DNA from 4 places in the Streptomyces sp. NBC_00370 genome. Region 3 is predicted to be linked to each of the others. Evidence: riboswitches for the same ligand, from Rfam matches in the RefSeq annotation. Region 3 holds a riboswitch; each other region holds the start of a gene.
The links. A riboswitch is a leader RNA that binds a small molecule or an ion and turns the genes downstream of it on or off. The one in region 3 is predicted to bind cobalamin.
Positions count from the first base shown of each region.

Region 1: another riboswitch for cobalamin. It lies ahead of OHS57_RS09115 (cobalamin biosynthesis protein); the one in region 3 lies ahead of OHS57_RS25705 (ribonucleoside-diphosphate reductase subunit alpha).
Region 2: another riboswitch for cobalamin. It lies ahead of OHS57_RS33370 (CbtB domain-containing protein); the one in region 3 lies ahead of OHS57_RS25705 (ribonucleoside-diphosphate reductase subunit alpha).
Region 4: another riboswitch for cobalamin. It lies ahead of metE (5-methyltetrahydropteroyltriglutamate--homocysteine S-methyltransferase); the one in region 3 lies ahead of OHS57_RS25705 (ribonucleoside-diphosphate reductase subunit alpha).

Region 1 covers NZ_CP107968.1:2,101,023-2,106,773, reverse strand. The annotation lists gene OHS57_RS09120 (cobyric acid synthase) at 21-1,553, opposite strand; gene OHS57_RS09115 (cobalamin biosynthesis protein) at 1,550-2,557, opposite strand; cobalamin riboswitch at 2,591-2,713, opposite strand; gene OHS57_RS09110 (hypothetical protein) at 2,826-3,023, opposite strand; gene OHS57_RS09105 (inorganic phosphate transporter) at 3,036-4,274, opposite strand; gene OHS57_RS09100 (class II aldolase/adducin family protein) at 4,482-5,132, shown strand; gene OHS57_RS09095 (alpha/beta hydrolase) at 5,214-5,751, shown strand, end outside.
Region 2 covers NZ_CP107968.1:7,522,029-7,527,779, forward strand. The annotation lists gene OHS57_RS33345 (SigB/SigF/SigG family RNA polymerase sigma factor) at 1-389, shown strand, start outside; gene OHS57_RS33350 (DUF6479 family protein) at 430-780, opposite strand; gene OHS57_RS33355 (hypothetical protein) at 885-1,373, shown strand; gene OHS57_RS33360 (aldo/keto reductase) at 1,343-2,323, opposite strand; gene OHS57_RS33365 (CbtA family protein) at 2,388-3,155, opposite strand; gene OHS57_RS33370 (CbtB domain-containing protein) at 3,176-3,391, opposite strand; adenosylcobalamin (AdoCbl) riboswitch at 3,436-3,531, opposite strand; gene OHS57_RS33375 (hypothetical protein) at 3,644-4,204, opposite strand; gene OHS57_RS33380 (type 1 glutamine amidotransferase domain-containing protein) at 4,456-4,989, shown strand; gene OHS57_RS33385 (VOC family protein) at 5,066-5,446, opposite strand; gene OHS57_RS33390 (hypothetical protein) at 5,660-5,751, shown strand, end outside.
Region 3 covers NZ_CP107968.1:5,735,968-5,741,718, forward strand. The annotation lists gene OHS57_RS25695 (class I SAM-dependent methyltransferase) at 1-410, shown strand, start outside; gene OHS57_RS25700 (ribonucleotide-diphosphate reductase subunit beta) at 429-1,481, opposite strand; gene OHS57_RS25705 (ribonucleoside-diphosphate reductase subunit alpha) at 1,481-3,871, opposite strand; cobalamin riboswitch at 4,009-4,133, opposite strand; gene mctP (monocarboxylate uptake permease MctP) at 4,320-5,751, opposite strand, start outside.
Region 4 covers NZ_CP107968.1:7,724,025-7,729,775, reverse strand. The annotation lists gene OHS57_RS34245 (LamG-like jellyroll fold domain-containing protein) at 1-1,316, opposite strand, end outside; gene metE (5-methyltetrahydropteroyltriglutamate--homocysteine S-methyltransferase) at 1,519-3,843, opposite strand; cobalamin riboswitch at 4,006-4,225, opposite strand; gene qcrB (cytochrome bc1 complex cytochrome b subunit) at 4,322-5,751, opposite strand, start outside.

The DNA.
Region 1 (5,751 bases), 3.6 Mb from region 3:
GACACCCCGCCGCACGGCCGTCACGGCGCACCCGGCGGAACGAACGGCAGCCCCGTCGGCGCCCCGTCCTCGATCAGCCGCATCAGCGCGGCCGTATCGGCGTGCTCCTCGACCAGATCACCCAGCAGGTCCAGCTGCGCCTCCCGCAGCTCCCCGAAACTCGTGTCGGGCGCCGGCACGAACCGCCGCCCCGCCTCCCGCGCCACCTCCGTGAGGAACCGCCGCCGGAACGCGTCGCTCTCCAGCGCCCCGTGCCAGTGCGTGCCCCGCACCGCACCCACCCGGCAGCCGTCCAGCGCCCGCCCCTCCCCGTCGACCACGAACGGCTCGCCGCCCCGCACGTCCGCCACGCCGTGATGGATCTCGTACCCCTCGACGGCCTCGCCCAGCGCGTGACCCACCGGCCGGGCCAGCGTCTTCGCCACGGCGAACCGCACCCGCACCGGCAGCAGTCCGAGCCCCGGCACCACGCCGGCCCGCGACTCGACGTCGTCCTCGACCCGTTCGCCGAGCATCTGGTACCCGCCGCAGATCCCCAGCACCGGCCTGCCGTCCGCCGCCCGCCGGGCTATCGCGTCGGCCAGGCCGCGCTCCCGCAGCCAGCCGAGCGCCTTCACCGTGCCGCGCGTGCCGGGCACCACCACCAGGTCGGCGTCGGCCAGTTCCTCGGGCCGGTCGACGAACCGCACCACCACACCCGGTTCGGCCGCCAGTGCGTCCACATCGGTGAAGTTGGACATCAGCGGCACCGCGCACACCGCCACCCGCAGCACGTCCTCGCCGTACGGCGGCGCGACGCGCGACTCGCGTACGGTGCCGTGCTGCGACACCCGCAGCCCGTCCTCCTCGTCGATGCCGAGCCCGGTCCGCCACGGCAGCACCCCGTAGGTGGCGCGCCCGGTCAGCCCCTTCAGCATGTCGAGCCCCGGTTCGAGCAACGACACGTCGCCGCGGAACTTGTTGATCAGATACCCGGCGACCAGCGACTGGTCCGCCTCGCTCAGCAGCGCCGTCGTGCCGAAGAAGGAGGCGAAGACCCCGCCCCTGTCGATGTCCCCGACGATCACGACCGGCAGTTGGGCGGCCCGCGCGATGCCCATGTTCACGATGTCGGTACGGCGGAGGTTGATCTCGGCGGGACTGCCGGCGCCTTCGCAGATCACCGCGTCGTACGTGCTCCGCAGCTCATCGAGGCAGTCCAGCACGGGCTGGAGCAGTTCGGCCTGCCGGCCGCCGTGGTAGCCGCGCGCGCTCAGCTCGCCCACCGGCCGCCCCATCAGGATCACTTGGCTGCTGCGGTCGCCGCCCGGCTTGAGCAGTACCGGATTCATCAGCGCCGTCGGCTCGACCCTGGCGGCCTGTGCCTGCATGGCCTGGGCCCGGCCGATCTCCGCGCCCTCGCGCGTCACGAACGAGTTGAGCGACATGTTCTGCCCCTTGAAGGGCGCGACCTTCACCCCCTGGCGCACCAGCCACCGGCAGATGCCCGCCGTAACGACGCTCTTGCCCGCGTCGGACGTCGTGCCCGCGACCAGCAGTCCGCCGCCCCTCATATCGACCCCCTCCGACCAACAACTCCGGACCGGAACCTGGACCCGGCCCCGAACCCGGCCCCGACCGCGAACCGCCCCACCGCACAGACGCCCAGCGTGAGCCAGGTGACGCGTCGCGACAGGCGTACCGCACGCTCGATGTCGGCCACCTCGACCGGCCGCCCCGCCGCCCCGTTGAGCACCGGCCGGTGCTCGACCCGGCCGCCGTACGCGAGGGTGCCGCCGAGCCGTACCCCCAGCGCACCGGCGAACGCCGCCTCCACCGGGCCCGCGTTGGGGCTCGGATGGCGGGCCGCGTCGGCGCGTACCGCCCGCAGGGCGCCGCGCGGATCGCCACCGAAGGCGGTCGCCAGCGCGGCGGTGAGCCGGGCCCCGGGCCAGCCGGCCACGTCGTCGAGCCGGGCCGAGGCCCAGCCGAAGCGTCGGTAGGCGGCGGACTTGTGGCCGACCATCGCGTCGAGAGTGTTCACGGCGCGGAATCCGACCAGTCCCGGCACCCCGGCGACCGCGCCCCACACGAGCGCGCCCACCACGGCGTCGGAGGTGTTCTCGGCGACGGACTCGACCACGGCGCGGGCCATCTGTCGCTCGTCCAGGGCCTGCGGATCACGTCCGCAGAGCCGGGGGAGCAGCGTACGGGCCCGCTCGGTGTCCCCGGCGCTCAGCGCTGCTCCGACGGCGCGCGCCTCCCGGCCCAGCGATGTGCCGCCCACGACCGACCAGGTGGCTGCCGCGGTCAGGACGACGGACGCGGCGCGCCGGTCCCGTACGAGCCGACCGGCGAGCGCGGCGGCGCCGGTGGCGCCCGCGACACACACCGCCGTGTGCAGGGCGCCCCAGCCCCGGTGGTCGCGCCACAGGACGCGCTCGACGGCGCCTGCGGAGCGGCCGAAGGCGGCGACGGGGTGTCCCCGCCGTGGGTCGGCGAACAGCAGGTCGGCCAGGAGTCCGGCGGTGGCGCCGTAGGCGAAGACCCGCTCGGCGGCTGAACCGCGGCCAGGCATGGCGAAGTGTCCTCACTCAGGGTCCGCGCCCCGGCTCGACGTGAAGCGGCGGCGAGAGTTCCTGGCTCCTGGGCGCTGCGCTCTCCCAGTGACAGTGGCGGGACCGCGCCGGACTCGCACCGGCTTCCTCTGCTTGCCACCGCGGGACCGGCGCGAACCGGTCCCTTTTGGCCTCGGCAGTCCACCACGCTGTGAGAACAGCCGTCAACTCACCCTTGACCTGCGGTCGAGGGTGAGCGGGACGGTGCGGGCAGGGCCAGGGGCCGGGTCAGGCGACGATGAGGAAGATCCCGTACGCGACGGCGGCCGCGCACAGGGCGAAGCAAGCGTACGCGCCGGACACGGCGGTCGCCGAGCCCTGCTTGGAGAGGCCGATGACCCCGAGGGTGAACAGGCCAACCAGCGCGACGGTGGCCACGAGGCTGACCCCGAAGACGGAGCCGAGAGCCGCCCAGTCGATTTCCATGCTGTTCCGTCCTTACGCCGTGGCCGAGGCCGCTGTGGTGGGAGCCGCCGCGGTCGCGGCCGTGGTCGCGGCCCCGGGGACCGGAGCGGGGGCCGGGATGGTGGCCGACAGATCCTGCGGGAGTCCGACGGACACCGGAACCACGTCGTCCGTACCGCCGACCACATTCGTGGCGTCGACGGGCCGGCGACGGGAGGCCCGCCAGATCACCGCGGACACCAGGATGAGCAGCGCGGCGACGACGGCGACGCCCCAGGGGCCCCGTCCGGTCAGGAACTCCGCGCCCGCCGCGACCAGACCGGCCGCGGGCAGTGTCAGACACCAGGCGACGGCCATCCGGGTCGCGGTGGACCAGTGGACCACCCCGCCCTTGCGGCCGAGCCCCGCGCCCATCACGGCACCGGAGCACGCCTGAGTCGTGGAGAGCGAGAAACCGAGGTGGGAGGAGGCCAGGATGACGGTCGCGGCACTGGTCTGGGCCGCGAAGCCCTGCTGCGGCTTGAGGGTGGTGAGTCCGGTGCCCATGGTGCGGATGATGCGCCAGCCGCCGAGGTAGGTGCCGAGCGCGATGGCCGTGCCGGCCGAGACGATGACCCACAGCGGCGGGTTGGACCCGGGCGCCAGCACACCGCCGGTGACCAGGGCGAGGGTGATCACACCCATGGTCTTCTGCGCGTCGTTGGTGCCGTGGGCGAGGGAGACCAGGGCGGCGGAGGCGATCTGCCCCGCCCGGTACCCCTTGGCGGTGTCCTTCTCGTCGGTGTGCCGTCCGATCCGGTACGTCAGACGGGTGGCGGCCGTCGCGGCGAGCCCCGCGACGACCGGCGCCGCGAGCGCGGGGATGAGCACCTTGGTGACGACGACCCCGCCGTTGACCCCCGACGTACCGACGGACATCAGGGTGGCGCCGATCAGGCCTCCGAAGAGGGCGTGCGAGGAGCTGGACGGCAGGCCCAGCAGCCAGGTGAAGAGATTCCACAGGATGGCGCCGACGAGTGCGGCGAAGATGACTTCGGTCCTGATGCCCTGTTCGTTGATGAGGCCGCCGGAGATGGTCTTGGCGACCTCGACCGACAGGAAGGCGCCGACGAGATTGAGGGCGGCGGACATGGCCACCGCGATCTTTGGCTGGAGAGCGCCGGTCGAGATGGTCGTAGCCATCGCGTTGGCGGTGTCGTGGAAACCGTTCGTGAAATCGAACACGAGAGCCGTCGCGATCACGATCGCGAGCAGCAGCGTGAGGTGCTCCATGCCGTTCAGGCAATCGAATAAGAGTGAACGGAAGATGAACTAGGCAGGTATTTGAGGTGTCTCTCCACGGGGGAGGCCACGGACCGCACCGCACTGCCCGAATTGCGGCCCGCCTGACAGGATCTGCGCATGACAGAGCACCGGACACAGCCGCCCCCGCCAGCGTCGCGGCCACGGCCCCAGCCACGCTCGCGGCAACGGACCTCCGTGGACGACGACGCGGTCAGGCAGGCCTGGCAGGACGTCGTTGCCACCGCCCGCAGGACGGCCGCCGAAGGCCTCGTCGTCGGCACGTCGGGCAACGTGTCGGCCCGCGTCGGCGATCTCGTCCTCGTCACCCCGAGCGCGGTGCCGTACGACCGGCTGACCCCCGACGACACCGTAGCGGTCCGGCTCGACGGGGAGCAGGTCGCCGGATCCCTCCCGCCGACCAGCGAACTGCCGCTGCATCTGGCGGTCTACCGCAGCACCCCGGCCGCCGCCGTCGTCCACACCCACGCCGTGCACGCCACCGCCGTCTCCACGCTCGTCCCCGAGCTGCCCCTGATCCACTACATGGCGGCCGCCCTGGGCGGTCCGGTCCGCGTCGCGCCGTACGCCACGTACGGGACGGACCAGCTCGCCACGTACATGCTCGAAGCACTCCGCGACCGCAGCGCCTGTCTGCTGCGCAACCACGGCACGGTCGCCCACGGCGCCACCCTCGACCAGGCGTACGACCGCACGGCCCAGCTGGAGTGGATGTGCCGCCTGTGGCTGACCGCGTCGGCGGTGCCGGGACACACCCCGACGCTGCTCTCCGAGGCGGAGCTGGCCGAGGTGACGGAGAAACTGAAGGGGTACGGCAAGCAGAGCTGACCCCCGCGACCGGCCGTGTCGAATGTCACCGGTGGTCCCCGTCCACTGGCGGGCCGGGCCGACGGTCACCACACTGTGAGGGTGCGCCCGGCAACAGCGACGGCAGCAGCCGTCACCACGATGATCGGTGTCGGCGCGGCCGCAGTCGCGGCCGGCCGGTACGCCAGCGACGCGGCGCTCAAGCCGCCGCCCGGGCGCGCCCTGCCCGGCGACCCCCGACTGACCGTGCACGCGACGGCCGCGGGACAGATCACCCTGACCCGCTCCTTCGCCTCCCTGCGTCCCGGCACGTACGGACTCCAGGGCCCCGGCATCCACGCCGTCGTCGGACCTGTGCTGCCCGACGTGGACCACTCCCCGGACACCGTCGTACGCCGTCTTGAGCGCGTCAGCCACGGCAAACTCACCCCGGGCAGCCGGGTGCGGCTCACCCCGCAGGTGCACAGCGGCGACCCGGCGACCGCCCTCGGCCTCGACCACCAGGACATCGAGATCCCCGGCGAACTCGGCATGCTGCCCGCCTGGTTCGTGCCCGGCCTCCGCGAGACCTGGGTGATCACCACGCACGGCCTCGGCACGACGCGCGAACACCCCCTGAACCTCATGGACTTCCTCGCGG
Region 2 (5,751 bases), 1.8 Mb from region 3:
AGATCGCGGCGCACACCGGGCTGACGGAGCAGGAGGTCATCGACGGCACGCGCGCCATCGACAGCTTCGCCGCTCTCTCGCTCGACGCGGAGTTCCGCGGCCAGGGGGACGACGCCGCGCATTCGCTCTCCGACACGCTGGGCGGCCTCGACCCGGCGCTGGACGTGGTCATCGACCGCGAGGCCGTGCGGCCCGGGCTCGGCTCGCTGCCGGACAGGGACCGGCGGATCCTGTACCTGCGGTTCTTCTGCGGGATGACCCAGAGCATGATCGCCAAGGAGCTGGGCATGTCGCAGATGCATGTGTCCCGGCTGATCAGCGGCTCGTGCACGCGGATCAGGGACGAGATCCTGGACGGGATCCTCGCGGACGACGACGAGTGCGCGTGAGCGCGTGGCCCGGGGACCCGGGGCCGGTGCGGCGGCACGCTCAGCGGAACCCGCCGCTGCCGAAGCTCCCGCCGGAGTCCTCGTTCCACTTCGGGGTCTTCTTCAGTGGCGCCGACCGCGAACCGATCGTGCCGTTGCCCTTCAGCTCGCCCGGCATCAGCCGCTCGTCGGACTCCGGTACTTCGTCCGGTTCGCGGTTCTCCAGGATCTCCCGGACGGGGCCCTCGTCCGGGAGTTTCGTCTGCTCGTCGGGCCGGGGCGGTACGGACTCGTGGTCTCTGATCCTGCGTCCCCACAAGAAGGCGCCGATCAGCACACCGACCACGATCAGGCCCACGATGGGCACGAGAATGGCCGTCACGCCGGGGGAGGACGCTAGATCCCAGTTCATCGTGTTCATGGTAATCGAGTACCCCGAAAAATCGGGTCATACCGCCACATCACGCACCTGCATCGCGCACCCGTACCGCACACCTACGAGATTGGACGTGCCACATGATCCGCGAAGTACTGGTGGGAGTGGTGTCCGGGCTGCGCAGCCAGCTGGGCACCGCGGCGGTCGCGCTGACGACGGACGCGGCGGAGACATCCCGCCCGGCGGCCCTCCTCGCCTCCCGGCCGGCCACGGCGCTCGCCTCCGTGGGCGCCGTGGGCGAGTTGGTGGGCGACAAGCTTCCGCGGACCCCGAGCAGGCTCGCCCCGGCCGGGCTGGTGCCCCGGACGCTGTTCGGCGGGCTGGCCGCCGCTGCGCTCGCCGGGCGCAGGCCCGGCGGCCCGCCCCCGGCGGTCGCGGCGACGATGGGCGCCGCGGGCGCCGTGGGCGGGTCCTTCGCCGGGGCGTGGTGGCGCCGGACGGCGCACGACAGGGCGGGTACCGACTGGCCCGGTGCCGTGGCCGAGGACCTGCTCGCCCTCGCGCTGGCCTGGACGGTGTGCCGCCCCGCACGGAACGGTCAGAAGCCCTCGGGCGCGCGCGGCGCGTAGTGCTTGGCGAGCCGGCCGATCTCGTCGTCGTCCAGCCGCAGTTCGACCGCTGCCACCGCGTCGCTGAGATGCTGTTCCTTCGTGACGCCGACGATCGGCGCGGTGACCGCCTGCTGGTGCAGCAGCCAGGCCAGCGCGATCTGCGCGCGTGACACGCCACGCTCGGCGGCGAGTTCGGCCACCGTCCGCACCGTCGCCCGGTCGGAGTCCTCCGCCTGCCGGTAGAGGGTGGAGCCGAACTGGTCGCTGCGCGCACGCGAGGTGGTGTCGTCCTCCCAGTCGCGGGTCAGCCGGCCCCGGGCCAGCGGGCTCCACGGCAGCACCCCGACCCCCTGGTCGAGACAGAACGGCAGCATCTCCCGCTCCTCCTCGCGCATCAGCAGGCTGTACTGGTCCTGCATCGACACGAACGGCGTCCAGCCGTGCAGTTCGGCGGTGTGCTGGGCGTTGGCGAACTGCCACGTCCACATCGAGGAGGCCCCGATGTAGCGCACCTTCCCGGCGCGCACGAGGTCGTGCAGCGCCTCCATCGTCTCCTCGATCGGCGTGTTCGGGTCGTAGCGGTGGATCTGGTACAGATCGATGTAGTCAGTGCCCAGCCGCCGCAGACTCGCCTCCGCCTGGCTGAAGATGGCCGCACGCGACAGACCCGCGCCCTTGGGACCCGCGTGCATCCGGCCGTTCACCTTGGTGGCGATCACGACCTCCTCGCGCTTGGCGAATTCGCCCAGCAGCCGCCCGACGATCTCCTCGCTCGACCCGAGCGAGTAGACGTTGGCCGTGTCGAAGGTGGTGATGCCCGCCTCGACGGCCTGCCGGACCAGCGGCCGTGACTCCTCCAGCGGCAGGGACCAGGGGTGGGACCCGGACTGCGGGTCGCCGAAACTCATACAGCCGAGGACGATCCTGGACACCTCAAGACCGGTCCGGCCCAGACGTACGTACTCCATTGCTTCTCCTCACGAAGAAACCCGCCGGGAAGGGCCCCGGCGGGTTTCTGACGGTGGTCGGGGTTCAGTTCACCGGGGCGCCGACCCGGTCGTCCGGACTGCTGCGGCGCACCGCCGGAACGGTCTCCGGAGCGAGGAGCCGCTGGGCGAGATGGCCGAAGATCAGCCCGAAGGCGCTCCACATGGTGATCTGGATGGCCAGCGAGGCCACCCTGAACTGCCAGAGCAGCGGCGCCGGGAAGTCCTTGGGCACTTCGTTGACGGTGGGCAGGAACGCGTACGCGAGGCCGACCAGCACACCGAAGCCGACGACGGCGGCGACCGTCGCGTTCCAGTTGCCGAGCCGCGGTGCCAGCCGCTTGCCGAAGATGACGGCCGCCACGGCCAGCAGCACACTCAGCACGATCATCAGCACATACAGCGTACTGCGCTTGCCGATGGTCCCCGGGTCGCCCACCGACGGCGGATTGGCCGGGTACTTGAGGAACGGCACGACGTAGACGGTGAGCAGCGCACCGCCCGCGAGCAGCATCGCCGTGGCCCGGGGCCCGAAGGCGCCGATCCGGCCGAGCGCGACACAGAACGCGAGCGCGGCGATACCGCCGACGGCGACGCCGAACACCAGGACGCCCGTGGCGAGTCCGGCGGTGGACTGGAGCGAGCGGCTGACGACTTCCATCTCGTGCTCGTGGCTGTGCGAGTCCTCGAACGCGATGGCCGAGTCGATCCTCGGCTCACCGAGCAGATAGGCGACGACGAGGGCGAGCACGCCTGCGGCGAGCCCCGCGAGCATGCCGCGCACCAACAGGGCCCTGACGGATATGGAGTTCATGAGCGGATTTCCTCGGTCTCTCAGTGGCAGGGGAAGCCGAGGAGATGGCGTCCGTCATGGACCCACTCGTGGATGTCGGTGCCGGAGAAGACAGAGGTGGCGCCCTGCTCGGCGCCGACGAAGTACAGCAGGAACAGCATCAGAACGCCGAAGAAGACCGCCCAGGGCGCTATCGCCTTGAGCGAGATGGGTGCGACGGCTGTGGAGCCGGTGGTGGGGGCGGCAGACTGTGCCATGGCCGAACCTCCTGGGGAACACGCGTCCCGATCGTGGTGCCTGAGACGAAGGTGCCGGGTCTGACTTCCCGCGGCGAACCGCGGGTCCACAGTGGCGCGACCGTGCCGGATTCTCACCGGACTTCCGTCACACCCTCGTCATGTCCTCGGCACCGTACCGCCCGTCGGCCCCGTGACGCCACAGTGCACCCCTCGTGCCCGCGTCCGGGCCCACGCCGTACGCACGGTCCGCGGCGGCCGGGACCGGGACGCTCAGCGCAGGCCGGACGAGCGGAAGACCGCCTCGGCCGCCGCGCCGTCCAGGCGTCCGGTGAGCCTGCGGAGCGTATCGGCGCCGTACAGCGGCCGGCCGTCTCTCAGCGACCCGAGGGCGTCCGTCTCCAGCCGGTACCAGAGCTGCGGCGCCGCGACGAGCACCCGCGGATCGACCTCGACCCTGCCGCCCTCCGTGTCGCACAGGACGAGGCGCTGGGCCACCCCGTCGGACATACGGACCGACAACAGCCGGTCCGTACGCACCCGATGCTCGCCGAGCAGCCCGCGCGAGGCCAGCCAGCCGGCCCCCGCCGACACCCGGGCCGGTACGAGTACGACGAACAGCAGCACGGCGAGCCCGGTCCAGAACACGGCGTGCCGCAGGGTCAGATCGCCCGAAGCGCCGTCGACCACCAGCAGCAGGGTCAGCAACACCCCTGCGCACCCCGCCGCCTGCCGGGCCTCACCGGCCCAGCGGTCGTCGTACACCGTGCCCGGCGCGCCCCGGCTGCCGGCGCCGGGCCCCGTGGCCGCCCCTCCCGCCCGACGTCGTCCCATGGCGGTGACTCTAGGCACGGAACGGACCGGCGCTCCACGCCTTGACGGACGGCTGACGCGACCGCGTGCGGCTTTGACGCCCGCCTGACGCCGCCCGGCAGCCCCCGGCGTCACTCGACATGCCCGCCCGGCACATTCCGGTAAGAATCGTGCGGGGCCGGCCGGCTCGGTCCACGGGCCGCCTGCGTGTCGGGCGCCCGTCGTCGGGCAGACGAACACAGCTGTACATGACGAGAAAGGACGTGATCCGGATGCGAGTGGCATTTCTCGTTGCTCCCGAAGGCGTGGAGCAGGTCGAGCTGACCGAACCCTGGAAGGCGGTGGGGGAGGCGCGCGGCGAGCGCGAGCTGATCTCGACCGCGCCGGGCCAGGTGCAGGCGTTCAACCACCTCGACAAGGCGGACACCTTCCCCGTCGACCGGACGGTGGCGCAGAGCTCCGTCGAGGACTACGACGGTCTCGTGCTGCCCGGCGGTGTCGCCAACCCCGACGCGCTGCGGACGGATCCCGCGGCGGTGGCCTTCGTGAAGGCGTTCTTCGACGCGGGCAAGCCGGTGGCGGCGATCTGCCACGCCCCGTGGACGCTCATCGAGGCCGATGTGGTGCGTAACAGGACGCTGACGTCCTGGCCGAGCCTGCGGACCGACATCCGCAACGCCGGCGGTACCTGGGTGGACGAGCAGGTCAAGGTCTGCACCGCCGCGCCCAGCCCGCTCATCACCAGCCGCAAGCCGGACGATCTGAAGGCGTTCTGCGAGGCGTTCATCCAGCAGTTCGGCGGTTGAGTCCTCCGCGAGGCAGCCTGTACCCCGGACCGGCTCTGTCCGGCGCCCCGCCACGGCGGGACGCCGGACATCGTCGTTACGGCTGGACGGCCAGCGTGAAGGAGTGCCCCGCCGGGTCCGAGTAGACGCGCGTGTCGCGCGGGCCGCCGTTGTCCTTGGTGTCCAGCGGGCGTGCGCCGAGGCTGATCGCCTCACGCTCCGCCTCGTCGATGTCCTCGCGGGCCACCATGATGCGCAGATGGGCCTGTTGAGAGGTTTCGGGCCGGGGCCAGCTGGCAGGCGCGTAGCCGTGGTCCCTGCGGATCGCGAGATGGACGCCGGACTGTCCGACGATCTCCACGAAGTCCGGGTCGGTACCGATCTTGATCTCCGCTTCGAAGAAGGTGGCGTAGAACTCGGCGAGGTCGGCGGGTTCGGCACAGTCGAGGACGAGGACGCTGGTCTTGGCGACGGTCATGCCGACCGTGTACCCCCGGCCCTGACGGGCACACAGCTGCCGTGGCCCGTCGGGGCGCCCGGTGGTTGGCCCGCTGCCCAGCGGGTACCCGGGCCGCCGGCGCTTCATCCGGCCGACCGGTTCCGGTCGCACTCCGACGGCCCGGGGGAGAGCCTGGGAGCGATCCCTTCCCAGGCTTCCACGTACAGCTTCGGCGCAGAGAGGAACAACCCCATGAGCAACGCTGAACAGTCGGCGACCGAGGTCGCGGTGCAACTCGGCGGACAGGCCAAGGAGGACGCCCACACGGTGTTCGCGGTCCTCGG
Region 3 (5,751 bases):
AGACCGCCCTGCGGCGCGCGGCGGCGGCGGGCACCGACGTCGAGGACCGGGTGACCTGGAGACGCGCCGACCTCAGCACCACACCGCCCCCGGCGGACGCCTTCGACCTGGTGTCCGTCCAGTACTTCCCGCTGCGCCGCACGCCGGACCACGCGGCGCTGCGCGACCTCCTGGCCGCCGTCGCCCCCGGCGGCACCCTGCTCTTCGTCAGCCATGACCTCGCCGACCTGACCCACCGGGAGGGCGACGACTTCGACCCCGCCGACTACTACCAGCCCGGCGACGTCCCGCCGCTCCTCGGCCCCGGCTGGGACGTCCTGGTCGACGAGACCCGTCCGCGCGCCGTCCCGCCCCCGGCCGGCACCCACCACACCCACGACACCGTCCTGCGGGCGCTGCGCCGGCCGTGAGCGGTCCCTTGCCGCGGCTCAGAAGTCGTCGTCCAGGCTGACCGAACCCTCCACCGCCACCTGGTAGGCGGACGGGCGGCGTTCGAAGAAGTTGGTCAGCTCCTGGACGCCCTGCAGCTCCATGTACGAGAACGGGTTCTCCGAGCCGTACACCGGGGCGAGGCCCAGGCGGCGCAGCCGCTGGTCGGCGACGCACTGGAGGTATTCGCGCATCGACTCGGTGTTCATGCCGGGCAGCCCGTCACCGCACAGGTCGCGGCCGAACTGCAGCTCCGCCTCGACCGCCTCCTTGAGCATGTCCGTGACCTGCTGCCGGAGTTCGTCGTCGAAGAGGTCGGGCTCCTCCTTGCGGACGGTGTCCACGACCTCGAACGCGAAGTTCATGTGCATCGTCTCGTCGCGGAAGACCCAGTTGGTGCCCGTGGCGAGACCGTGCAGCAGGCCGCGCGAGCGGAACCAGTAGACGTACGCGAAGGCCCCGTAGAAGAACAGGCCCTCGATGCAGGCCGCGAAGCAGATCAGGTTCAGCAGGAAGCGCCGCCGGTCCGCCTTGGTCTCCAGGCGGTCGATCGTCTCGACCGAGTCCATCCAGCGGAAGCAGAACTGCGCCTTCTCGCGGATCGAGGGGATGCTCTCCACCGCGTCGAACGCGGCGGCCCGGTCCGCCGGATCGGGGAGGTAGGTGTCGAGCAGCGTCAGATAGAACTGGACGTGCACGGCCTCCTCGAAGAGCTGGCGGGACAGGTACAGCCGCGCCTCGGGCGAGTTGATGTGCTTGTACAGCGTCAGGACCAGGTTGTTCGAGACGATCGAGTCGCCCGTCGCGAAGAACGCGATCAGCCGGCCGATCATGTGCTGCTCGCCGGGGGAGAGCTTGGCGAGGTCGGCGACGTCGGAGTGGAGGTCGACCTCCTCCACGGTCCAGGTGTTCTTGATCGCGTCGCGGTAGCGGTCGTAGAAGTCCGGGTAGCGCATCGGCCGCAGCGTCAGTTCGAACCCCGGGTCGAGCAGGTTCTTCACGACGGTCTCGGTCGGTTCGGTGGTCTCGGTCGGTTCGGTCTCGGTCGTCATTACTGGCAGGCCTCGCAGGACTCGGGGTTTTCCAGGGAGCAGGCGACGGCGTCCGCGTCGGGCGCCATCGGTACGGGCACGGGCACGGGGCCGGGGCCGGGGCCGGGGGCGACGCGCGCCGCCGGTACGTCGGCGCCGGCCGCGCGGGCGATCCGGGTCGCCGGGCGCGAGCGCAGGTAGTACGTGGTCTTGAGGCCCTTCTTCCAGGCGTACGCGTACATCGAGCTGAGCTTCCCGATGGTCGGCGTCTCCAGGAACAGGTTCAGCGACTGGCTCTGGTCGAGGAACGGGGTACGCGCCGCCGCCATGTCGATCAGACCGCGCTGCGGGATCTCCCACGCCGTGCGGTACAGCTCGCGCACCTCGGCGGGCAGCCAACTGAAGCCCGCCACCGAGCCGCTCGACTCGCGCAGCGCCTCACGGCTCCTTGCGTCCCAGACGCCGAGCCGCTTCAACTCCGCCACCAGGTACGAGTTGACCTGAAGGAACTCACCCGACAGCGTCTCGCGCTTGAAGAGGTTCGAGACCTGCGGCTCGATGCACTCGTAGACCCCGGCGATCGAGGCGATGGTCGCGGTCGGCGCGATGGCGAGCAGCAGCGAGTTGCGCATACCGCTCCTGGCGACCCGGGCGCGCAGGGCGTCCCACCGCTCGGGCCAGTTCAGCTCCACGCCGTAGTGGTCGGGGTGCAGCACCCCGCGCGCCGTACGCGTCTGCTCCCAGGCGGGCAGCGGGGCGTACCGCTCGGCGAGCCCGCAGGACGCCTCGTACGCGGCGAGCATGACCCGCTCGGCGATCTTCGTGGAGAGCGCGGCGGCCTCGGCGGAGTCGAAGGGCAGGCCCTTCTTGAAGAAGACGTCCTGCAGGCCCATCACGCCGAGGCCGACCGGGCGCCACTTGGCGTTGGAGCGGCCCGCCTGCTCGGTCGGGTAGAAGTTGATGTCCACGACCCGGTCGAGGAAGGTGACGGCGGTGTGGACCGTCGTGTCCAGCCGCGCCCAGTCGATCTCGCCCGAATCCAGCACGAAAGCGGCCAGGTTGACCGAGCCGAGGTTGCAGACGGCCGTCTCGCCGTCGTCCGTGACCTCCAGGATCTCCGTGCAGAGGTTGGAGGAGTGGACCGTGCGGCCGGGCTCCGCCGTCTGGTTGGCCGTACGGTTCGACGCGTCCTTGAAGGTCATCCAGCCGTTGCCGGTCTGGGCGAGGGTGCGCATCATCCTGCCGTACAGGTCACGGGCCGGGATCGTCCTGATCGCGAGGCCCGCCGCCTCCGCCGCGCGGTACGCCGTGTCGAACGCGTCGCCCCACAGGTCGACCAGCTCCGGCACGTCGGACGGCGAGAACAACGACCAGTCGGTGTCCGCCTCGACGCGCCGCATGAACTCGTCGGGGATCCAGTGCGCCAGGTTGAGGTTGTGCGTACGGCGCGCCTCCTCACCGGTGTTGTCCCGCAGCTCCAGGAACTCCTCCAGGTCGGCGTGCCAGGTCTCCAGGTAGACGGCGGCGGCGCCCTTGCGCCTGCCGCCCTGGTTCACGGCGGCGACCGAGGAGTCGAGCGTGCGCAGGAACGGCACGATGCCGTTGGAGTGCCCGTTGGTGCCGCGGATCAGCGAACCCCGGGAGCGGATACGGGAGAACGGGATGCCGATGCCGCCCGCGTGCTTCGAGAGCCGGGCCACCTGGTGGTAGCGGTCGTAGATCGAGTCGAGTTCGTCGGCGGGGGAGTCCAGCAGATAGCAGGAGGACATCTGCGGGTGCCGGGTGCCCGAGTTGAACAGGGTCGGCGACGACGGCAGATAGTCCAGCCGGCTCATCAGCCGGTAGAGCGCGGCGACGTCCTCCAGCGCGGCCGGGCTGTCGTCCTCGGCGAGCCCGCACGCCACGCGCAGCATGAAGTACTGCGGGCGCTCGATGACCTGACGGGTGATCGGGTGGCGCAGCAGATAACGGCTGTAGAGCGTGCGCAGACCGAAGTAGCCGAACCGGTCGTCGGCCGCCGGGTCCACGAGCTCGTCGAGCCGGTCGGCGTGCAGCGCCACGAAGCGGGCGGTGGCGTCGGCGATCAGCCCCTCGGTGTGTCCGACGCCGACCGAGGCGGAGAACGACACCGCGCCCTGGCCGGCGGCCTCGTCGGCGATGGAACGGGTCAGCAGCCGGGCGGCGAGCCGGGAGTACGCGGGGTCCTCGGAGATCAGCCCGGCGGCGGCCTCGGTGGCCAGCTCGCGCAGGCCCGCAGCGTCCGATCCGGCGTTACGCCCCCGGAGCGCCGCCGCTGCGACCTTGCCCGGGTCGGTGTCGGGCAGATCGGCGGTGAGGTCCGTCAGCGTACGCAGCAGTGCCTCGCCTGAAGCGGCGGTGTGCGTGGCCGGACGGTCTGGCGCGATGGTCACGTGATGCTCTCCCTCGCTCGGATCGGGTCCGGCGGGCAGGAGGCAGGCATACGACGGACCGCACCCAGGGCAGGGCGCACCGCCGTGTCCGCCGGCCCTACCGCGGGGCCCGGGACGTCTCGGCGCCCGGCTCGGTCGAACCGGACGCACCGTCGGCAGGTCTTCGGACTCGCGGGTACGACAAAGCGCACCACAGCACACCGTTGCGGGACAGTTCCGGATTCGCACCGGATTCCCCTGTGTCGACAGCGAGACGAGCATACATCTGGTGGGCGTCTCGGGAGTCACCCCCCACATCTTGTGTCGCATCGAGTTTCGTCTGCCCGCTACGGGATTCATCTCGGCATCACGCTGGATACCGAGCAGCTCAAGGAATGGGTGCGCTGATACGCGCGACGGGCCGCCGGCGGTGCCGGCGGCCCGTTCCCGTGACGGTTTTCTCGGTGGGTCAGTGAGCCGGTTCGGCCGGTGTTGTCAGGGGGAGTTCGGCCTTGACGTCCGGGTCGCCCGCGTCCGCCGTGTAGTCGGACGCCGTCGTCTCGTCGATGCCGTCCGGTGCCTTGACCGCGCGCAGGATCAGGGTGAGGACCACCGTCACCACCACGTTCAGCACGAACGCGGTGAGGCCGATGTAGCCGATCTCGCCGAGCCCCGGGATCTCCTTCGACGAGCCGCCGAAGTGCTTCTGGGTCGGGCTCGCGACGCCGTACGCGGCGAGCGTCCCGTAGACCATGCCGACCGCCCAGCCCGCCAGCAGCGCCCAGCGGTGGAACCAGCGGGTGAACAGGCCGCCGACCAGGGCCGGCAGGGTCTGCAGGATCCAGATGCCGCCCAGCAGCTGGAAGTTGATCGCGACGGTCGGGTCCATCCCGAGGACGAAGACCAGCGCGCCCACCTTCACCAGCAGGGACACCAGCTTGGAGACCTTGGTCTCCTGCGCCGGGGTCGCGTCCGGCTTGATGAAGTCCTTGTAGATGTTGCGGGTGAAGAGGTTCGCCGCGGCGATCGACATGATCGCGGCCGGCACCAGCGCGCCGATACCGATCGCGGCGAAGGCGACGCCGGCGAACCAGTCGGGGAACATGTTCTCGAAGAGCTGCGGGATCGCCAACTGGCCGTTGTCGACCTTGATCCCGGCGGCGATCGCCATGAAGCCGAGCAGCGCCAGCAGCCCCAGCATCAGTGAATACAGCGGCAGGATCGCGGTGTTGCGCCGGATCACGTCACGGCTGCGGCTGGAGAGCGTCGCCGTGATGGAGTGCGGATACATGAAGAGCGCGAGCGCCGAGCCGAGCGCCAGCGTCGCGTACCCCCACTGGCCGGCCTCGGGCGGCGCCAGCGCGCCGCGCGGTTTGCCGGTGGCCGGATTGACCTTCGCGAAGGCGTCGCCCGCCTTGGCGAAGATGTCGTCGAAGCCGCCGAGCCTGATCGGGATGTAGATGATCGCCACGAGAATGACGATGTAGATCAGACCGTCCTTGACGAACGCGATCAGCGCGGGCGCCCGCAGCCCCGACGAGTACGTGTAGGCGGCGAGCACGGCGAACGCGATGAACAGCGGCAGGTCCTTGACGAACCAGTTGGTGTCGTTGCTGCCGCCGATGCCCATCACGTCGAGCACCGACTGGATACCGACCAGCTGGAGCGCGATGTACGGCATCGTCGCGAGGATGCCGGTCACGGCGACGGCCAGCGACAGGGACTTCGACCCGAAGCGCCCCCTGACGAAGTCCGACGTCGTCACGTACCCGTGCTTGTGCGACACCGACCAGAGCCTGGGCAGGAAGGTGAAGATCAGCGGGTAGACCAGGATCGTGTACGGGACGGCGAAGAAGCCCGAGGCGCCCGCCGCGTAGATCGCGGCCGGCACGGCCACGAAG
Region 4 (5,751 bases), 2.0 Mb from region 3:
GCGACGTCGCTGCCGGCGGCCGCGCCCTCGTCGAACCGCCAGTAGGCGAGTGTGCCGGGCACCAGCATCCGCCGGGCCGGGCGCGGCGCACGCGGCGGTACCGGCGCGAAGCCGGCGAAGCGCTCGTCGAAGTCGATCACCATGGAGAAGTGGTCGACCTTGGAGGTCAGTTCGATCTCCTGCGCGGCGAGGGCGTTCAGCTCGTCCTTCGCCGCCAGCTCGCGTATCCACGGCGAGAGGGTGGCGATGTCGATCACACCGCGGTTGAGGTCGAAGCGGTAGGAACGGATCATCCCTGCACCGCCGTAGTACCGGTCCTGGTAGTTGGTGATGTGCAGGTGCACGTCGTGGCCGGCGCTGTTCTTCAGCACGGTGTTCCCGGGCGGCCAGAAGTGCCCGTTGAGGGTGAGGAAGACCTGGTCGTTGTCCTTGATGAGCTTGTCCCACATCTGCCGGCCGTACTCGGACAGCGAGGCGTTGCCTTCCCCGTCCGAGTCCACGATCTCGTGTGTGGTCACGATGACCGGCAGCGTCGGGTTGTCGGCGATGACCTTGTTCGCCCAGGCGAAGCCCTTCTCCGACAGCCGCCAGTCGAGGGAGAGCAGCATCCAGGACCGGCCGCCGGCCCGGAAGATGTGGCAGGTGTTGTAGCCGTCGGGGCTGGAGGAGTGGTAGCCGGGCGTCTTCCTCGCCCGCGCGGGGCCGAAGCTGTCCAGGTACGGGGTGGCGCCACGCTGGTCGTCAGCCGAGACGTCGTGGTTGCCCGCCAGCACCCCGTACGAGGCGCCGGCCCGGTCGAGCATGTCGAAGACCTTGGTCGCCGCTGAGTACTCCTCGGCGAGGCCGTTGTTGGTCACATCGCCGAGGTGGGCGAGGAAGACGATGTTCTCGTCGTCGCCACCGGCCCGGCGCTCGGGGTCGAGGACGTACCGGAAGGACGCCTCGACGGGGACCGGGTGGATGCGGTCCTGGTCGAACATGTACTGCGTGTCGGGCATCACGACGACCGTGAAGCGCGGATTCTCCGGGTCCGGCCGCCACGTGCCGCGCGGTGCGGGGGTCATCGTCGTCCGGCCGTACGGGTCCTCGTCCGGCCGGCCGGCACCGGCGGCGGCCAACGCCGGTGTGGCGCCCAGCAGTCCGGCCGCAGCCGCGCCTGCCCCCACCGCGCCCGCGCCCCGCAGGAAGGTGCGCCGGCTCGCCGCGGCGATGCTGTCGCCGTCGAGATCGGCCGTGCGGGGGCAACCGCAGTCGTCCGCGTGGTTGTCGACCGGTCCGGGTTTGCCGCCGCTGCCGACCGCAGGAGAGCCGTCCATGATTTCCGCTCCGCACGTTGAGAAAGGGGGATTCGAACGGCGTCACGGTACGGATCATGTCGGAACGGCAAGATTGCTCATCGGCTGCGGACTGCCGAACACTCCCCCAACACCGCGGCGGTCAGCGACTCCGACACGCGGGCAGCACCAGGCAGGTCCGGGGCAGACACCCGTGGTGTCCGCCCCGGACCGCTTCCGTCGGTCAGGAGCCCTCGGTGGCCAGTTCGGCGCGGATCTCGCGGGCGGCCGCGACCAGGTTCTCCAGCGAGGCCCGGGTCTCGGGCCAGCCGCGGGTCTTCAGGCCGCAGTCGGGGTTGACCCACAGCCGCTCGGCCGGGATGGCCTCAAGTCCCTTACGCAGCAGGGCCGCCGCCTCTTCGGCGCTCGGCACGCGCGGCGAGTGGATGTCGTACACGCCGGGGCCCGCCTCACGCGGGTAGCCGTGTGCGGCGAGTTCGCCGGCGACCTGCATGTGCGAGCGGGCGGCCTCCAGGCTGATGACGTCGGCGTCGAGGTCGTCGATGGCCTGCACGATGTCGCCGAACTCGGCGTAGCACATGTGCGTGTGGATCTGGGTGGCCGGGCCGACACCGCTGGTGGTGAGCCGGAACGACTCGGTGGCCCAGTCCAGGTAGGCGGCGTGGTCGGCGGCACGCAGCGGCAGCGTTTCGCGCAGGGCAGGCTCGTCGACCTGGATGACCGAAGTACCGGCCGCCTCAAGGTCGTTCACTTCGTCGCGCAGCGCGAGGGCGACCTGGCGCGCGGTGTCGCCGAGCGGCTGGTCGTCGCGGACGAAGGACCAGGCCAGCATGGTGACGGGTCCGGTGAGCATGCCCTTGACCGGGCGGTCGGTCAGGGACTGCGCGTACGTCGTCCAGCGCACCGTCATCGGCTCGGGCCGTGAGATGTCGCCGGCCAGCACCGGCGGCCGGACGTACCGGGTGCCGTAGGACTGCACCCAGCCGTGCTGCGTCGCCAGATAGCCGGTCAGCTGCTCGGCGAAGTACTGCACCATGTCGTTGCGTTCGGGCTCGCCGTGCACCAGGACGTCGATCCCGGCCTTCTCCTGGAAGGACAGGACGTCCCTGATCTCGTTCTTGATGCGCTCCTCGTACCCGGCGGTGTCGATCCGGCCGGTCCGCACGTCGGCCCGGGCGGTGCGCAGTTCGTCGGTCTGCGGGAACGAGCCGATGGTCGTGGTCGGCAGCAGCGGGAGCCCGAGGTGCGCGCGCTGGGTGAGGGTCCGCTCGGGGTACGGCTGCGAGCGCCGCCCGTCGGCGTCGGTGATGGCCGCGGTACGGGCCCGTACCGCGGGGTCGCTGGTCAGTTCCGACCCGGCGCGGGAGGCCAGATCGGCGCGGTTGGAGGCGAGTTCGGCAGCGATGGCATCGGTGCCCCGTGCCAGACCGCGCGCCAGGACGGCGATCTCCTGCGTCTTCTGCCGGGCGAACGCGAGCCAGCGGGCGATCTGCGGATCGATGTCGCGCTCGGCGTCTGCGTCCAGCGGTACGTGCAGGAGCGAGCAGGACGACGAGACGTCGACCCGGTCCGCGAGACCGAGGAGGGTGCCCAGCGTGGCCAGTGAATTCTCGTAGTCGTTGATCCAGATGTTGCGGCCGTTGACGACGCCGGCGACCAGCCGCTTGCCGGGCAGTCCGCCGGCCGCTGCGAGGTCTTCGAGGTTGGCGGCGCCCGACTCGGTGAAGTCGAGGGCGAGGCCTTCGACCGGCGCCTTGGCCAGGACGGCCAGCGCCTCGCCGAGCCGCCCGAAGTACGAGGCGACGAGCAGCTTCGGCCGGTCGGCCGCGCCGCCCAGGTCGCGGTAGGCGCGGGCGGCGGCGTTCAGTTCGGCGGGGGTGCGGTCCTGCACCAGCGCGGGCTCGTCGAGCTGCACCCACTGGGCGCCGGCCGCCCGCAGATCGGCCAGCACCTCGGCGTACACCGGCAGCAGCCGGTCCAGCAGGGTCAGCGGCTCGAAGTCGGCCGCGACGCCGGGCGCGGGCTTGGCGAGCAGCAGGTACGTGACCGGGCCGACGAGGACCGGCCGCGCGGTGTGCCCGAGCGCGACAGCCTCCTTCAGCTCGGTGACCTGCTTGCCGGAGTCGGCGGTGAAGACGGTGTCCGGGCCCAGCTCCGGCACGAGGTAGTGGTAGTTCGTGTCGAACCACTTGGTCATTTCGAGCGGGGCGATGTCCTGATTGCCCCGGGCCATCGCGAAATACCCGTCGAGCGCGTCGGCGCCGACCGCCGCGCGGTGCCGCTCGGGGACAGCGCCGACCATGACGCTGGTGTCCAGAACATGGTCGTAGTACGAGAAGTCACCGGACGGCACCTCCTCGATGCCGGCCTCGGCCAGCTGCTGCCAGTTCGAACGGCGCAGGCCTGCCGCGGTCTCCCGGAGGGCGTCGGCGGTGACTCGGCCCTTCCAGTACCCCTCGACGGCCTTTTTCAGTTCACGGTTCTGACCCTGGCGGGGGTAGCCGTGGACGGTGGCTCGTGCTGCCGCGGCTGCGGGCTTCGCTGTCACGGAACTCTCCTTCGCGAGATGTGTCCTGGTATCCCGGGGACGGGACCGCGGACGCGAAGGGACGGACCAACCGGGCCGCCCGCGAGGCTGTGCCGCCGCGTATGCCGCTCGATGTGTACGCCGACCCGCCCACGAGGTCACCGGGATGTCCGCGCGCGATCGGTCGCGCACGGGCAACGGGCAGGTCTTCGGACTCGTGGGCTCGTCTCGTGAAGGTCACGGGACACCTAATGGCCGTCGCTTCCCAGACCCGGCCGGGTCCAGTGCGTATGACGGCGGTCGTTCCCACTCACCGCTGCGGGGCAGTCCCGGATTCTCACCGGGTTCCCTCTTACGAAGCCCTCTCTGGCGGACAGGGCTCACCAGTCGCACGGACCAGCCTAGAGGGAAGAACGGCCCGCGCGCACCCTCGCCCGCAATCCGGGACCACGTCGGACACCTGGGTGCGCGCCGCTCGGCGCACGCCGGCCACCGCCCGTCACACCCGCGACTTCTCGTCGTAGAAGGCCCGTGACAGCCGTACGCGCACCCGCTGGGCCAGGCCGGTTCTGCGGGTCACGCCGTTGCTGTCCGTCGCGGGGCCGAGCTGGAGCGGCTGCGGCTGTTCGCCCTGCGTCAGGGTGAACAGTTCGGCCGGCGAGAGCCGCTCGTGCACCTCGACGAACTCGCCGTGCGGCAGCCGCTTGACGATGCCGGTCTCCCTGCCGTGCAGCACCTTCTCCCGGTCGCGCCGCCGCAGTCCCAGACAGACGCGTCGGGTCACGACGAAGACGATCACCGGCATCACGAAGAACGCGACCCGCACGGTCCAGGTGATGGCGTTGATGGACAGATGGAAGTGGGTCGCCCACAGGTCGTTCCCGCCTCCGACCAGCAGGACCAGGTACTCACTGATCCACGCGGCGCCGATGGCCGTACGGACCGGCCGGTCGCGCGGCCGGTCCAGCAGATGGTGTTCGCGGCGGTCGCCGGTTATCCATGCCTCGACGAACGGATAGGCCCCGATGAAGACCAGCATCAGCGGGAAGACCATCAGCGGCACGAACACACCGAGGACGAGTGTGTGACCCCAGGCGTTGATCTCCCAGCCCGGCATGATGCGGATCAGTCCCTCGGAGAAGCCGAGGTACCAGTCGGGCTGGGCACCGGTCGACACCTGGTCGGGGCGGTAAGGGCCGTACGACCAGACGGGGTTGATCGCCGCGACCGCCGCGATCACCGCGATCGTCCCGAAGACCAGGAAGAAGAAGCCGCCGGCCTTCGCCATGTACACCGGCATCAGCGGCGCCCCCACGACGTTCTTCTCCGTCCGTCCGGGGCCCGGGAATTGGGTGTGCTTGTGGTAGACGACGAGGATCAGATGGACGACGACGAGCGCGGCGATGATCCCCGGGAACAGCAGCACATGCACGGAGTAGAAGCGCGACACGATGTCGTGTCCCGGGAACTCCCCGCCGAACAGGAACATCGACAGGTACGTGCCGACGACGGGCGTGGAGAGGACGGCGCCGTCCACGAAGCGCATCCCCGTACCGGACAGCAGGTCGTCCGGCAGCGAGTAGCCGGTCAGCCCCTCGAAGAGCCCGATGATCAGCATCAGCCAGCCGAACAGCCAGTTGATCTCGCGGGGCTTGCGGAACGAGCCGGTGAAGAAGTGCCGCATCATGTGCACGAGCAGCGCGGCGAGGAAGACGAGTGCGGCCCAGTGGTGGATCTGCCGGATCAGCAGTCCGCCGCGCACGTCGAAGCTGATGTCCAGCGTGGAGGCGTACGCCTCCGACATCCTGATGCCGTTCAGCGGGGCGTAACTCCCGTGGTACACCACCTCGTTCATCGACGGGTGGAAGAAGAGAGTCAGGTAGACGCCCGTGAGGACGAGGATGATGAAGCTGTAGAGGCAGATCTCGC